3 regions of the Pseudomonas sp. AC463 genome follow, and region 1 is predicted to be linked to each of the others. Evidence: predicted binding sites of a transcription regulator. Region 1 holds the regulator's gene; each other region holds the start of a gene.

Region 1 (5,483 bases):
GCTGCATGCGCGTTTTCATCACCGCGGTTTGCAGGTCGGCCGTCACCACGTCGAGGTTCGACACGGCTTTCTGCATGGCCTCGTCGCCGCTGGTCAGGCCCAGGCGCACCAGGCGGTTACGCACCAGTACCAGTTCGCCGACCATGTTCATGATGTCGTCCAGGCGCGCGGTATCGACCCGCACGGTGGTTTCGGCTTCACTGGCAGGCTTCTCGGCAACCGGGGCCGCAGCGGCACGCGCTGGAGCCGGGGCGGCAGCCGGGGCGGCAGCCGGGGCGGCAGCCGGGGCTGGCGCAGGCTTGGCGGCCGGAGCGGCGGCTTTGGCGGCAACCGGGGCCGCTGTGGCAACAGCTGCAGCGGCGGCCGGGGCCACTTCGGTGAACTTGCCCTTGCCGTGCAAATCGTCCAACAGCGCTTCGAACTCGTGATCGGAGATCAAGCCATCGCCAGCCGGTGCCGCACTGGCAGCTGGCGCAGGGGCCGCAGAGACTTCCGGCAGAGCGTCGGCCGCAAACGTGCCTTTGCCATGCAGTTGGTCGAGCAACGCTTCGAATTCGTCGTCGGTAATGTCGGTGCTGGCCGGGGCGGCAGGCGCCTCGGCCGCAGCGACCGGTGCCACGGCGTCGGCCGCGAACTGGCCTTTGCCGTGCAACTGGTCGAGCAGGGATTCGAACTCGGCGTCGGTGATGTCTTCGCTGGTCGGCGCTGCGGGCGCAGTAACGGCTGCAGGCGCCTCAGCTTCGGCTTTCACCGCGTTGAGCGAATTGAGCAGCTGTTCGAACTCGCTGTCCGTCACATCCGCTTGCGGCTCGGGTTCCGGCGCGGCTTCAACCACCGGCGCCGCCGACAGGTCGGCAGGCTCTGCATAGCGCGCCAGGGCGGCCAGCAGTTCCGGGGTGGCGGCGGTGATCGGAGCACGTTCGCGCACTTCGCTGAACATGCCGTTGACCGCATCGAGTGCTTCGAGAATCACGTCCATCAATTCCGAATCAACGTGACGCTCACCCTTGCGCAGGATGTCGAACACGTTCTCGGCGATGTGGCAGCACTCCACCAGCTCATGGAGCTGGAGGAAGCCGGCGCCCCCTTTTACAGTGTGAAAACCGCGAAAAATTGCATTGAGCAGGTTCGCATCATCCGGGCGGCTTTCCAGCTCGACCAGTTGTTCGGACAGTTGCTCTAAAATTTCGCCGGCCTCTACAAGGAAATCCTGAAGGATTTCTTCATCGGCGCCGAAGCTCATGTGGGTGCTCCTTAGAAGCCTAAACTGGATAACAGGTCATCTACGTCATCCTGACCTGACACAACGTCTTCACGTTTATCGGCATGAATCTGCGGACCTTCACCCTTGGCGAGATGTTTTTGTGGATCTTTTTCCGAGAGGATCGCTTCGCGGTCATGTTCGATGCCTGCAAAGCGGTCTACCTGGCCTGCCATAAGCACTAATTTGAGCAAGTTGCTTTCCACTTCGGTGACCAATTGGGTCACACGCTTGATCACCTGACCGGTGAGGTCCTGGTAATCCTGCGCCAGCAGAATGTCGTTGAGGTTGCTGGAAACCGTGCGGTTTTCCTGCTCGCTGCGCGACAAAAATCCTTCAACCCGACGCGCCAGCTCACGGAACTCTTCAGCCCCCACTTCCCGGCGCATGAAGCGGCCCCAGTCGTGGCTCAGGGCCTGAGCTTCAGTGGCCATGCCATTGACCAGGGGCGTGGCGTTTTCCACCAGGTCCATAGTGCGGTTGGCCGCCGCCTCAGTCAGCCTGACCACATAGGACAGGCGTTCGGTGGCATCAGTGATCTGCGAGATTTCCTCGGCCTGGGGCATATGCGGATCAATCTGGAAATTGACGATCGCACTGTGCAGCTCGCGTGTGAGCTTGCCCACTTCCTGATACAGGCCGCGGTCACGGGTCTGGTTGAGCTCATGGATCAACTGCACCGCGTCGCCGAACTGGCCTTTTTCAAGGCTTTCGACCAACTGGTGAGCATGCTTTTTCAGGGTCGACTCGAAGTCTCCCTGTGATGATTCTTTATGCTCCATAGCTCCCCCGCGATGGCATTAGCCGTGGATGCGTTCGAAGATTTTTTCGATCTTCTCTTTCAAGGCCAATGCAGTGAATGGCTTGACCACGTAGCCGTTAACCCCAGCTTGGGCGGCTTCGATGATCTGCTCACGCTTGGCTTCGGCGGTCACCATCAGCACAGGCAGGCTGCGCAGCTTTTCGTCAGCGCGCACGTGGCGCAGCAGGTCGATACCGGTCATGCCCGGCATGTTCCAGTCTGTTACCAGAAAGTCGATGCTCCCGCTGTTGAGGATCGGAATCGCCGTAATGCCGTCATCCGCCTCGACCGTGTTAGTGAACCCAAGGTCACGCAACAGGTTTTTTATGATCCGCCGCATCGTTGAGAAGTCATCAACGATGAGGATTTTCATGTTCTTGTCCAATTCGACCTCCAAGCAGTCTTAAACGCGCCCAGCACCTGGACGCGCCATTTCAATCAACAGGCATTACACAAAAAGGACTGCCGGGAGCACCACGGATTGAAGCCGCGAAGGTCTATCACCCTCGCGGCCTCGCTTTGCAGTGCTCCCCAACACTGCCTGTCAGCGCGCTCGCCACTCTCCCAAACGCCCCCGCAAGCGGGCTGCGCACTGGCTATGCAACTGGCTGACCCGCGATTCGCTGACCCCCAGGACCTCACCGATTTCCTTGAGGTTCAGCTCTTCGTCGTAGTACAGCGCCAACACCAGCCGCTCACGCTCCGGCAAATTGGCAATCGCGTCGGCCAAGGCGCCCTGGAAACGTTCATCTTCCAGGTCGCGCGATGGCTCCATATGAGCGCTCGCGCCGTCCTCGTGCAGCCCTTCGTGTTCGCCGTCCTGCAACAGGTCGTCGAAACTGAACAGGCGGCTGCCCAAGGTATCGTTCAAAATCCCGTAGTAATCGTCGAGACTCAATTGGAGTTCGGCCGCAACTTCGTGATCTTTAGCGTCGCGACCGGTTTTTGCTTCAATTGCGCGAATTGCGTCACTGACCATGCGCGTATTGCGGTGTACCGAACGCGGCGCCCAGTCACCTTTACGCACTTCATCGAGCATCGCGCCACGGATGCGGATACCCGCATACGTCTCGAAACTCGCACCCTTGCTCGCGTCGTACTTGGTCGACACTTCGAGCAGGCCGATCATGCCCGCCTGGATCAGGTCTTCGACCTGGACGCTGGCGGGCAGGCGTGCCAGCAAGTGATAGGCGATGCGCTTGACCAGGGGCGCGTAGCGCTCGATCAATTCGCCTTGGCTGTCACGGGCAGACTTCTTGTACGCGTTGTAGCCAGTCGCTGTCATAGCACGGGTCCTGCGCTCGTCTGATGCACCAATCGCTCGACGAAAAACTCCAGATGCCCCCGCGGGTTGGCGGGCAACGGCCAGGTATCGACCTTCTGGGCAATAGCCTTGAACGCCAGAGCGCACTTGGAACGAGGGAACGCTTCGTAGACTGCACGCTGCTTTTGCACAGCCTTGCGCACACACTCGTCGTAGGGCACTGCGCCGACGTATTGTAAGGCGACATCGAGAAAGCGATCCGTGACCTTGGTCAACTTGGCGAACAGGTTGCGACCTTCCTGCGGGCTCTGGGCCATATTGGCCAGCACGCGGAAGCGGTTCATGCCGTAGTCACGGTTGAGCAGTTTGATCAGGGCGTAGGCGTCGGTGATCGAGGTGGGTTCGTCGCACACCACCAGCAACACTTCCTGCGCAGCGCGCACGAAGCTGACCACGGACTCGCCGATCCCGGCGGCGGTGTCGATCACCAGCACGTCGAGGTTGTCGCCGATATCGCTGAACGCCTGGATCAGGCCGGCATGCTGCGCCGGGCTCAGATGCACCATGCTCTGGGTGCCGGAAGCGGCCGGCACGATGCGGATGCCACCGGGGCCCTGCAGCAGCACGTCGCGCAGCTCACAGCGGCCCTCGATCACATCGGCGAGGGTATGTTTGGGCGTCAGTCCCAGCAGAACGTCGACGTTCGCCAGCCCCAGGTCAGCATCCAGCAGCATGACGCGACGGCCAAGCTCTGCCAGGGCCAGGGACAAATTCACTGACACGTTAGTTTTCCCGACGCCACCTTTGCCGCCGGTCACCGCGATCACCTGTACGGGATGCATGCTGCCCATTTTATTTCTTTACCTTGTCTTGCTTAGACGCAGGCTACATGGCTTGGCCGCGTGAATCGCTTGCAGACCATCGATGTAGATACATTTCACGGTGTTCATCCTGCCCTCAACCCACCCGCTTTGCCGGGTTGTGGTAGAGGTCGGCGAACATATCGGCCATCGCTTCCTCGCTAGGCTCTTCTTGCATTTGCACGCTGACTGCACGGCTGACCAACTGATGACGGCGCGGCAGATGCAGATCATCCGGGATCCGCGGGCCGTCGGTCAGGTAGGCGACCGGCAATTCATGACTGATGGCCAGGCTCAGCACCTCGCCCAGGCTCGCGGTTTCATCGAGCTTGGTGAGGATGCAACCGGCCAGGCCGCAGCGTTTGTAACTGTGGTACGCAGCGGTAAGAACCTGTTTCTGGCTGGTGGTTGCAAGCACCAGGTAATTTTTCGATTTGATCCCACGTCCGGCCAGGCTTTCGAGCTGCATGCGCAACGCCGGATCACTGGCTTGCAGGCCGGCGGTGTCGATCAGCACTACGCGTTTGCGCAGCAGCGGGTCGAGGGCGTTGGCCAGGGACTGGCCCGGGTCTACGTGGGTCACCGACACATTCAGGATGCGGCCCAGGGTCTTGAGCTGCTCCTGGGCGCCGATGCGGTAGCTGTCCATGCTCACCAGCGCAATGTTGTGCGCGCCGTACTTGAGCACATACCGCGCCGCCAGCTTGGCCAGGGTGGTGGTCTTGCCCATGCCGGCAGGGCCGACCATGGCGATCACACCGCCCTCTTCCAGCGGCTCGACTTCCGGGGTGACGATCATGCGCGCCAAGTGCGCCAGCAACATGCGCCAGGCCTGGCGGGGTTCTTCGATTTCGGTGGTCAGCGCCAGCAGGTCGCGGGACAACGGGCCGGACAGGCCGATACGTTGCAGGCGACGCCACAGGTTGGCCTGCTGCGGCTTGCTGCCTTGCAGCTGGGTCCAGGCCAAGGAGCCGAGTTGTACTTCGAGCAGCTCGCGCAGGCCGTTGAGTTCAAAGCGCATCGAGTCGAACACACGCTGGTCGACTGCGGCAGCCGGGGCTGGCGCGGCAGGACGCGGCGGCTCTTTGAACGTAGGCTCAACCAGCGGCTCGGCGGCGGTCAGCGGCAGGCCGGCAAACAACTGGCGGTTGGTGGTGGCATCGCTGTCGCCACGCATGCTCAATTCAGCCTGGGCCGAGACGATGCGCGACGCGGTCTTGCGCAGCTCGTCTTCGAGCTCCATGTTCGGCACGCGCGGGGCCAGGGCCTGAGGGGTGTAATCCAGGGCAGCCGTCA
Region 2 (5,483 bases), on a different contig from region 1:
ATTCCAGCCAGGCCGGCAAGGGCATCATCACCCAGGCGGACCTGGACAAATACAAGACCCGCGAACTGGCGCCCATCGAGTGCGACTACCGTGGCTACCATGTAGTCTCCGCGCCGCCACCGAGTTCGGGCGGGGTGGTGATCTGCCAGATCATGAACATCCTCGAAGGCTACCCGATGGCCGACCTGGGCTATCACTCGGCCCAGGGCCTGCACTACCAGATCGAAGCCATGCGCCACGCCTACGTGGACCGTAACAGCTACCTCGGCGACCCGGATTTCGTCAAGAACCCGATCGAGCATTTGCTGGACAAGGACTACGCGGCCAAGCTGCGTGCCGCCATCGAACCGCAAAAGGCCGGGGATTCCCAGGCGATCAAGCCGGGTGTGTCGCCGCACGAAGGCAATAACACCACCCACTACTCCATCGTCGACAAGTGGGGCAACGCGGTCTCCGTCACCTACACCCTCAATGACTGGTTCGGTGCGGGCGTGATGGCGAGCAAGACCGGGGTGATCCTCAACGATGAAATGGACGACTTCACCGTCAAGGTCGGCGTGCCGAACATGTACGGCCTGGTGCAGGGTGAAGCCAACGCCATCGCACCGGGCAAGGCGCCGCTGTCGTCGATGAGCCCGACCATCGTCACCAAGGATGGCAAGGCCGTGATGGTGGTGGGCACGCCGGGTGGCAGCCGCATCATTACCGCGACCTTGCTGACCATCCTCAACGTGATCGACTACAAGATGAACATCCAAGAAGCCGTGGACGCGCCGCGTTTCCACCAGCAGTGGATGCCGGACACCACTAACCTTGAGACCTTCGCGGTCAGCCCGGATACCCAGAAGATTCTCGAAAGCTGGGGCCACAAGTTTGCCGGTCCGCAGGACGCCAACCACTTGGCGGCGATCCTGGTGGGCGCACCTGCATTGGGTGGCAAGCCGGTCGGCAATAACCGCTTCTATGGCGCGAATGACCCGCGTCGCAACACGGGGCTTTCCCTGGGCTACTAAGGCAAAACGGGCGGCTGCTCAGGGTTGAGCAGCCGCTTCACCGCAGCAAACGCCGCCGTGCGGCGCTCCTCCCAACTCCCGCGAATCACCACCACTGGCTGTTGATGCTGTTGCATCCAGTCCAGGCTGCCCTGGAAAAATGCCCGGCGGTCCGCCAGCTCCGGTTGGCAGCGTTGGCCATCGGCCGTCCATTCCACGTCCTCGGGCGACAGCAACAGATGCAGGTCGTAGTGGCGGGCGAGGAGTTCATCGTCGAGCCAGGCCGGGTAGTCGCCGAACAGGGTCTGGCTCCATAGTTGGTTGGTCAGCAGGTGGGTGTCGAGGATCAGCAGCGCGGGCTGTTCAGCACGGGCGGCATCTTCCCAGGCCAGTTGGCCATGGGCGATGGCGGGAATATCCGCCAGGCAGGTATCGCGCTGATGCTGATCGATGAAATAGCGCACATATTCACCCACCATCAGCCCGCCAAAGTGCGCGTGCAACTCGGCGGCCAGCCAGCTTTTGCCGCTGGATTCAGGCCCCGCCAGTACCACCACCTTCATGCGTGCAGCGCCGGGTCGGCGCGCCATTCGCGCCAGCCTTGCACGGCGATCACGGTGAACAGCGCGTAGAGCGCGGCGGTGAGGTACAGGCCTTTATAGAGGAACAGCCCGACGAAGATCACATCCACGGCAATCCACAGCGGCCAGCATTGCACACGTTTTTGCGCCATCCACATTTGCGCCACCAGGCTGAAGCCGGTGAGGGCGGCGTCGAGCCACGGCTGGGCGGCGTCCGTCCAATGGGCCATGGCGGCGCCGAGCAACAGGCTGAACACGGCGCCGACGGCGAGGCTGAGCATGATCGCCGGCACGCCCAGGCTGGTGACCTGGCGGCCTTGCTTGACCTGGCCGGCGCGGGTCCATTGCCACCAGCCGTACAGTTGCAATACGGCGTAGACCACTTGCAGCAGCATGTCGGAATAGAGCTTCACGTCGAAGAACACCCAGGTGTAGAGCAGCACCATCACCAGGCCGATGGGCCAGCACCAGGGGTTCTGCTTGACGGTCAACCACACGGCAATCACCCCCAGGGCAGCGGCGAACAGTTCAAGCCCGGACATGGCGGTTCCTTGGGGAAGTGGGAGAGGGCGGTGATTGTACCCAGAGGCAAGCCATCTACAAAACACCGCCCCTCCCACATTTTTTAATCGCGTCAGACTTTGAATTGGCGCAGTAGCCCGTCGAGTTGTTCGCTCAGGCCACGCAGTTGCATGCTGGCCACGCTCGATTGCTCGGCCGCCAACGCGGTGCTGTGGGACAAGCCCGCCGCCTGGGTCACGTTCTGGTTGATGTCTTCCACTACATGCGCCTGTTGCAGGGTGGCGCTGGCAATCGAGGCGTTCAGGCCGTTGAGGTTGCGCAGCGCCTGGCCGATGGCGGTGAGGCTCGCGCCGGCCTGGCCGGCTTGTTCGATGGTCAGCTGCGAGGCGCTGTGGCTGTCGCTGATTACCTTGACTGCGGCTTCCGAATGGCCTTGCAGGCGCTCGATCATCACCTGGATTTCGGCGGTGGATTTCTGCGTGCGCTGGGCCAGCAGGCGCACTTCGTCGGCCACCACGGCAAACCCACGGCCTTGTTCACCGGCGCGGGCGGCTTCAATCGCCGCGTTGAGGGCGAGCAGGTTGGTCTGATCGGCGATGGAGCGGATCACTTCGAGTACGCCGCCGATCTGCGTGCTTTCGCTGGACAGCGTGCGGATCACCTCAACAGCCTGGTTGATGGTGCTGGACAGTTGGTCGATCTGTTGCAGGCTGCCGTCGATATTGACCTGACCCTGCTGCGCCTGGGCCTGGGCGTCGCGCATTTCACTGGCGGCGTGCTCGGCGTTCTTGGCCACGTCCTGCACGCCGTAGGTGACTTCATTGATGGCGGTGGCCACCAGCTCCATCTGCTGCGACTGTTGCTGGCTGCGGTCGTGGGCCTGGGTAGCGTTGGTGCCCAGTTCCAGCGAGGACTGGCCCAACGCATTGGCGCACACCTGCAACTGGCCGACCACCTGGCGCAGTTTGGCGGTAAAACTGTTGAAGTGCTGGGACAGTTGGGTGACCTCATCGCGGCCATGGGTGTCGAGGCTGCGGGTCAGGTCGCTTTCACCACTGGCGATATTGCCCATGGCATTCACCGCCGCCTGCAATGGCCGCACGATGCTGCGGGCGATCAGCGCCACCAGCAAACCCATCACCAGCGCGATGCCGAGGCCCATGAACGAGGCTTTCCACACCTGGCCACTGAATTCGGTTTGCACGTCGTCCACATACACGCCGGAGCCGATGATCCAGCCCCACGGCTCGAACAGCTGGATATACGAGGTTTTCGCCACCGGTGCGTCGGCGCCGGGCTTGGGCCAGCGGTAGTTGACGATGCCGGCGCCCTTGGCCTTGGCCAGGATCACGAATTCGTTGAACACGGCAAACCCGTCGGGGTCGCGGATTGCCGAGAGGTTCTGGCCATCGAGCTTGGGGTTGGCCGGGTGCATGATCATCACGGGCGTGAGGTCGTTGATCCAGAAATAGTCGTCATGGTCATAACGCAAGCCGCGCACGGCACTAAGGGCCTGCTTCTGCGCGGCTTCGCGGGTCATCACGCCGGTGGTTTCGAGGCCGTGATAAAACGTCAGGATCCCGCTGGCGGTCTGCACCACGTGTTGGGTTTGCTGGCGCTTGGCCTGGTACAGGTCGTCGTGGATCTGCTTGAGCATCAGCAAACCCAGGGCCAGCAGCATCAGCACGGCGACTATCAGGATCAGCCAGAGGCGTCGGCTGATCGACATATTGCGCAAACTGTTCATCGTCCTGTCACTCCGTGCTTTTTATAATTGTGGGCGCTGCATCGACTTTTGCGGCTTGTCTGATAGGCTTTCGGCCTGAAATCGCAAAACCTGAGTTCTGCCTGATTTTTCACGCAATTTTTGCAGGCCTGCGTTGAATATGAACGCCAGGCCTTGCCGTCAGTGAACCACTAAAAAAGATCAATAAGGCATGCCATCGAGCATGACCTTTGGGGGAAGTATGGATTTGTGGACCGCCATTCAGGCGTTGATTCTGGGCGTTGTGGAGGGGCTGACGGAGTTCTTGCCGATCTCCAGCACCGGCCACCAGATTATCGTCGCCGACTTGCTGGACTTCACCGGCGACCGTTTCAACGCGTTCAATATCATCATCCAGCTCGGCGCCATCCTGGCGGTGGTCTGGGAGTTTCGCGGCAAGATTTTCGAAGTGGTCACCGGCCTGCCAACGCAGCGCAAGGCCCAGCGTTTTACCGTAAACCTGCTGATCGCCTTTCTGCCGGCCGTGGTGCTGGGGGTGATTTTCGCCGACCTGATTCACCATTACCTGTTCAACCCGATCACCGTGGCCACGGCCCTGGTGGTGGGCGGCGTGATCATGCTCTGGGCCGAACGCCGCGAGCATGAGGTGCACGCCGAAACGGTGGATGACATCACCTGGAAGGACGCGCTCAAGGTCGGGTTTGCCCAGTGCCTGGCGATGATCCCGGGCACCTCGCGCTCGGGCTCGACCATCATCGGTGGCCTGCTCTTTGGCCTGTCGCGCAAGACCGCCACCGAGTTCTCGTTCTTCCTGGCGATGCCAACGATGGTCGGTGCGGCGGTGTATTCGGGCTACAAATACCGCGACCTGTTCCAGCCGGCCGACCTGCCGGTGTTTGCCATTGGTTTTGTGACCTCGTTCATCTTCGCGATGATCGCGGTCAAGGGCCTGCTCAAGTTCATTGCCAGCCACAGTTATGCGGCGTTTGCCTGGTACCGCATCGGCTTCGGCCTGCTGATCCTGGCCACCTGGCAGTTCGGCTGGATCGACTGGGCAGCGGCCAAGGCATGATGATCCAGCGCCCACGCCTCAAGGCCGCACTGTTTGTGCTGTTGTGCGCCGCACCGCTGCTGGGCTCGGTACTGGTCTGGCAGCGCGGCGAAACCGTGATCCCGCTGGTGGCCTATGGCGTGGTCAGCGTGATCGCGTTATTCCTCTACTGGAGCGACAAGCGCAAGGCCCGCACCGACAGTTGGCGCACCCCGGAAAACATACTGCACGCCGTGGAGCTGGCGGGCGGTTGGCCGGGGGCGCTGATTGCCCAACAGGTGTTCCGGCACAAGACGCGCAAGGTGTCGTACCAGGTGCTGTTCTGGGTGATTGTGCTGCTGCACCAGGTGTTCTGGCTGGATCAGCTGTTTCTCGGCGGTACGCTGGTTTCAATCCTCTAGCAGCAAGCCGATTTGCGTGCGCTTGGGCAGCTTGCTCACCACCAGTTGGTGGGAACGCTGCAACAAGCCACGCAGCTCCTCGGCGCCCAGCGGGTAGGGCGCGTTCATGATGATCCACTGCGCGCGCGCCAGGTACGGCGCCGGGTGGATGCCCGGGCGGTCGACATGGCCAAGGAACAGCTCCTTGTCGACCTTGAACGCCAGCGAATC
Region 3 (5,483 bases), on a different contig from region 1:
CCTTTCATGACTGGGGTCCTGCCCTGTAATAGCTGTGTATAAGGCGGAGTTTGAGCGGCGAATTCCTTAGTGTCAAACCTAAGTTATTGAATAATAAATGAAAATTAATCGGAATAAGAATGTTTGTGTTCCGCGTCTTGGCGCTAACTAATTGAATTGCGGGCATAAAAAAACCGGACACTAAGTCCGGTTCTTTAAAACACGCCAATTTAAGCGTGTGTAAATTCTGCTGAATAGGGGAGCGCGGCCTGGGCTGTCTGCAGCTGCGTCAGGGTTTCCCGTACCACTTGCTTGGCCAGGCAAGCACATTTGCCACACTGGCTGGCAACGCCGGTGGTTTCACGCACTTCCTTGTAGCTGCAGCAACCTTCATAGATTGCTTCGCGGATTTGTCCGTCGGTGACGCCAGTACAGAGGCACACATACATAAGGGAGAACCGTCGCGGGTTTAAGGCTTAAGTGCGATGGATCTTAATGTTAACGAGAATGATTGTCAAAGTAGATTCGTAAGGTATTCGCAGCTATGCCCCTCCCACTGACGAACGGTTTTTTCAGTGTATGATGGTCGGTCTTCACGAAGCGTGACTGCGTCACAGGGCTGTCGCTTAAGCGCGGCAGACTCGAAGCCGGTCCTTTTACTTCAATCGTCACCCCTACATCAGGAGATACCCAATGAGCGTACTCGTCGGCAAACAAGCCCCGGATTTCGACGTACCTGCCGTCCTCGGCAATGGCGAAATCGTAGACAGCTTCAAACTGTCCGAAGCCATCAAAGGCAAATACGGCCTGGTTTTCTTCTACCCGCTGGACTTCACCTTCGTCTGCCCGTCGGAGCTGATCGCTCTGGACCACCGCATGGACGATTTCAAGGCGCGTAACGTTGAAGTGGTAGCCGTTTCCATCGACTCCCATTTCACCCACAACGCCTGGCGCAACACCGCCATCAACGATGGCGGCATCGGCAAAGTCAAATACACCATGGCTGCCGATATGAAGCACGACATCGCCAAGGCCTACGACGTAGAGTCCGAAGGCGGCGTGGCCTTCCGTGGCGCGTTCCTGATCGACGACAAGGGCGTTGTCCGCTCGCAGATCATCAACGACCTGCCGCTGGGCCGTAACATGGAAGAGCTGATCCGCCTGGTCGACGCCCTGCAATTCCACGAAGAGCACGGCGAAGTCTGCCCTGCCAACTGGAAAAAAGGCGACAAAGGCATGAACGCTTCGCCAGAAGGCGTTGCGGCTTACCTGACCGAGAACGCTGGCAAGCTGTAAGCCAGGTTCGAGGTACAAAAAAACCGGCCTGTGAGGGCCGGTTTTTTTATGCTTGGGGTTTGACCTTTCAGTCGCCGAAGTCTTCCCAGCCGCCCATCTGCTTCCAGCGGTTGACGATGCCGCAGAACAGCTCGGCGGTCTTCTCGGTGTCGTAGCGCGCCGAGTGGGCTTCACGCCCGTCAAAGTCGATACCGGCCGCCTGGCACGCTTTGGCCAATACTGTTTGACCGTAAGCCAGGCCCGCGAGGGTAGCGGTGTCGAAGCTGGAGAACGGGTGGAACGGATTGCGCTTCATGTCCAGCCGCGTCACGGCGGCATTCAGGAAGCCCAGATCGAAGCTGCTGTTGTGGCCCACCAGGATCGCGCGTTTGCAGCCATTGGCCTTCAACGCCTTGCGTACGCCACGGAAGATATCGGTCAGCGCCGCTTCTTCACTCACCGCCATGCGCAGCGGGTGATCGAGCTTGATCCCGGTGAACTCCAGGGCTGCTGCTTCGATATTCGCGCCTTCAAACGGCTCGACGCGGAAGAAGTGAGTGTGTTCCGGGTACACAAAACCCTGTTCATCCATGCCGATGGTCGTCGCGGCAATTTCCAGCAACGCATCGGTGGCGCAGTTGAAACCACCGGTTTCTACGTCGATAACGACCGGCAAGTAGCCGCGGAAACGTTCGGCCATCGGATGGCGCGAACCGCCGCCACCGCCGTGTTCCTGGTCGTCGTCGTAATGGTCTTCACTCACTTGCTTTCCTCCAGCAGGCGCCAGCGCAGTGTTTCACCGGCGCGCAGCGGGATAACAGTCAGCTCGCCAAACGGCAGGCTGGCAGGGGCGGTCCAGTCTTCACGGACCAGGGTAATGCGATCGGTGTTCGCCGGCAGGCCGTAGAAACGCGGGCCGTTGAGGCTGGCGAAACCTTCGAGCTTGTCCAGGGCGTTGCGCGATTCGAACGCTTCGGCATACAGCTCGATGGCGGCATAGGCGGTGTAGCAACCGGCACAACCACACGCAGCTTCCTTGGCGTGCTGGGCGTGGGGCGCCGAGTCGGTGCCGAGGAAAAACTTGGGGCTGCCGCTGGTGGCGGCGTCCAGCAAGGCCACCTGGTGGGTGTTGCGCTTGAGGATCGGCAGGCAATAGAAGTGCGGCCGAATCCCGCCCACCAGCATGTGGTTGCGGTTATAGAGCAGGTGATGCGCGGTGATGGTCGCGCCCACATTGGCCGAAGCCTCGGTGACGAACTGCACCGCATCGGCCGTGGTGATGTGTTCGAACACCACCTTGAGGGTCGGGAACAGCTCGACCACGCGGCGCATGTGCTCGTCGATGAAGATCTTCTCGCGATCGAATACGTCCACATCGCCACGGGTGACTTCACCGTGGATCAACAGCGGCATGCCGACTTCAGCCATGGCTTCGATGGCCGGCAGGATCTTGTCGATACTGGTCACGCCGGAATCGGAGTTGGTGGTCGCGCCGGCCGGGTACAGCTTGGCGGCATGCACAAAGCCGCTGGCCTTGGCCTCACGGATTTCTTCAGGTTGGGTACGGTCGGTGAGGTAGAGCACCATCAACGGTTCGAAGCGGCTGCCGGCCGGGCGCGCAGCGAGAATGCGCTGGCGATAGGCGTCGGCTTGCGCGGCATTTCGCACCGGAGGTACCAGGTTGGGCATGATAATCGCGCGGCCAAACGTGCGCGCTACATCGGCCACGGTTTGGGGTAACGCAGCACCATCGCGAAGATGAATATGCCAGTCGTCGGGACGCAGCAGGGTCAGGCGGTCGGACATTGGGGATTCCAGGCGGGTCAATCTGGTGGGAATGCTACCGGAAAAGACTCTTGCAGGCACTCGCTATCAAGTTTTGCCGGATGCATCCGATAGCCTTTTGTATGCCTTATCGATGTATGACGCTTTGAAGTGTTGTAGAAACCAGTGGAGCCTCCCGTGCGCCAGCATTATCTAGCCCTGCTCAGTGTGTTCGCCAGCCTGCCTGCGATGGCCCTCACGTTCCAGACACGTCTGGAGAATATTGAGTGGAAGGTGGAAGGCGACCAGTTCGAGTGCCGCCTTACCCAGCCGATCACCGATTTCGGCTCGGGTGAGTTCGTGCGCCGGGCCGGTGAGCAGGCGACTTTTCGTCTGAAAGCCTACAACGGCGCGCTGGGCGCGGGCTCGGCCACCTTGTTGGCGGCGGCTGCGCCGTGGCAGCCGGGGCGAGGGGATATCAACCTCGGTGCCGTGCGTGCCGGCAGTGGCGATGTGCTCTTTAATAGCTCTCAGGCCCAGGCCGGGCGTTTGTTCAGCGGCTTGCTCGAAGGGCGCAGCCCGACGGTACGGCATTACGGGCGCGAAGGCGGGTACTCGGAAATCCGTTTGTTGCCGGTGAAATTCAACAAGGCCTTCAACGACTATCAGCTGTGCACCACCAAGCTATTGCCGATGAATTACGATCAGGTCAAACAGACCGAAGTCGGCTTCCCCGGTGGCGGTATCGAGCTGGATGCGGCGGCCAAACAGAAGTTGTCGGTGATTCTGGCGTACATGAAGGCTGATCCTACGGTTAACCATATCGAGTTGAACGGCCATTCGGACAACAGCGGCAATCGCCTGAGCAACCGTGATGTGTCGCGCCGGCGCGCGTTGGCGGTGATGGACTACCTCAAGGCCAATGGCATAGAAGAGTCGCAGATCACCATGCGTTTCCATGGTGAAAGCTACCCGTTGGCGCCTAACACCAATGCAGCCAACCGCGCCCGCAACCGCCGCGTGAATATCCAGCTTGAACGGGTGGCTGCCCCCGAGAAACCGGCGCCCCAGGCTGCCGCTCCGAGCAACCCGGCGCACACCGCGTAAACGGCGGCCATCGGTCGCCCGTTCGACATAATCTGTCGCTTTATCTTCATTTGCTGTCGCGCCCCTGTAAATTCACGGTTTTGGTCGGTAGAATCGACGGCTTTCCGTACAACCCCGTGGAGTGATGGCATGGCCGACGTAAACAAGGTCGTTCTCGCGTATTCCGGCGGCCTGGACACTTCGGTGATCCTCAAGTGGCTGCAGGATACTTATAACTGTGAAGTGGTGACCTTCACCGCTGACCTGGGTCAGGGCGAAGAGGTCGAACCTGCACGTGCCAAGGCGCAAGCCATGGGCGTGAAAGAGATCTACATTGACGACCTGCGCGAAGAGTTCGTCCGCGATTTCGTTTTCCCGATGTTTCGCGCCAACACCGTCTACGAAGGCGAGTACCTGCTGGGTACTTCCATCGCACGTCCGCTGATCGCCAAGCGCCTGATCGAAATCGCCAACGAAACCGGTGCCGACGCCATTTCCCATGGCGCCACCGGCAAAGGCAACGACCAGGTGCGTTTCGAACTCGGTGCCTACGCCCTCAAGCCAGGCGTTAAAGTGATTGCTCCTTGGCGCGAGTGGGACCTGCTGTCCCGTGAAAAGCTGATGGATTACGCTGAAAAGCACGCCATCCCGATCGAGCGTCACGGCAAGAAGAAGTCCCCGTACTCAATGGACGCCAACTTGCTGCACATCTCCTATGAAGGCGGCGTGCTGGAAGACACCTGGACCGAGCACGAAGAAGACATGTGGAAATGGACCGTCTCCCCGGAGAACGCTCCAGACAAGCCTCAGTACCTGGAACTGACCTACCGCAACGGCGACATCGTCGCGCTGGACGGCGTCGACATGACCCCGGCCACCGTGCTGGCGACCCTGAACCGTATCGGCGGTGAACACGGTATCGGCCGTCTCGACATCGTTGAGAACCGTTACGTGGGCATGAAGTCCCGTGGCTGCTACGAAACCCCAGGCGGCACCATCATGCTGCGCGCCCACCGTGCTATCGAGTCCATCACCCTGGACCGCGAAGTGGCTCACCTCAAAGATGAGTTGATGCCCAAGTACGCCAGCCTGATCTACACCGGCTACTGGTGGAGCCCGGAGCGTCTGATGCTGCAACAGATGATCGATGCCTCCCAGGCCCACGTGAACGGCGTTGTGCGCCTGAAGCTGTACAAGGGCAACGTGATCGTGACCGGTCGCAAGTCCGATGAGTCGCTGTTCGACGCCAACATCGCCACCTTTGAAGAAGATGGCGGCGCCTACAACCAGGCCGACGCAGCGGGCTTTATCAAGTTGAATGCACTGCGCATGCGCATTGCGGCCAACAAGGGCCGTAAGTTGTTCTGAGTGCTCCGGTG

What was found. Region 1 encodes FliA, which starts transcription of late flagellar genes. Its sites were predicted from a motif close to CTAAAGTTTNNNNNNNNNNNGCCGNTAA; they were not measured.
Region 2: the regulator FliA is predicted to act here: its motif matches at 3,910-3,937, upstream of AC0IYH_RS01825 (methyl-accepting chemotaxis protein).
Region 3: the regulator FliA is predicted to act here: its motif matches at 3,126-3,153, upstream of AC0IYH_RS20805 (flagellar protein MotY).

What each region holds. Positions count from the first base shown of each region.
Region 1 is NZ_CEEDDZ010000031.1:45,740-51,222, forward strand. Features, by position in the region: gene AC0IYH_RS27560 (chemotaxis protein CheA) at 1-1,243, opposite strand, end outside; gene AC0IYH_RS27565 (protein phosphatase CheZ) at 1,255-2,043, opposite strand; gene AC0IYH_RS27570 (chemotaxis response regulator CheY) at 2,062-2,436, opposite strand; gene fliA (RNA polymerase sigma factor FliA) at 2,608-3,348, opposite strand; gene fleN (flagellar synthesis regulator FleN) at 3,345-4,178, opposite strand; gene flhF (flagellar biosynthesis protein FlhF) at 4,285-5,483, opposite strand, start outside.
Region 2 is NZ_CEEDDZ010000001.1:387,474-392,956, reverse strand. Features, by position in the region: gene ggt (gamma-glutamyltransferase) at 1-1,013, shown strand, start outside; gene AC0IYH_RS01835 (AAA family ATPase) at 1,010-1,555, opposite strand; gene pnuC (nicotinamide riboside transporter PnuC) at 1,552-2,115, opposite strand; gene AC0IYH_RS01825 (methyl-accepting chemotaxis protein) at 2,208-3,842, opposite strand; gene AC0IYH_RS01820 (undecaprenyl-diphosphate phosphatase) at 4,063-4,893, shown strand; gene AC0IYH_RS01815 (DUF1294 domain-containing protein) at 4,890-5,273, shown strand; gene AC0IYH_RS01810 (MmcQ/YjbR family DNA-binding protein) at 5,262-5,483, opposite strand, start outside.
Region 3 is NZ_CEEDDZ010000016.1:172,627-178,109, reverse strand. Features, by position in the region: gene bfr (bacterioferritin) at 1-8, opposite strand, end outside; gene AC0IYH_RS20825 (bacterioferritin-associated ferredoxin) at 210-428, opposite strand; gene AC0IYH_RS20820 (peroxiredoxin) at 673-1,275, shown strand; gene rnt (ribonuclease T) at 1,343-2,017, opposite strand; gene pyrC (dihydroorotase) at 2,014-3,060, opposite strand; gene AC0IYH_RS20805 (flagellar protein MotY) at 3,217-4,125, shown strand; gene AC0IYH_RS20800 (argininosuccinate synthase) at 4,255-5,472, shown strand.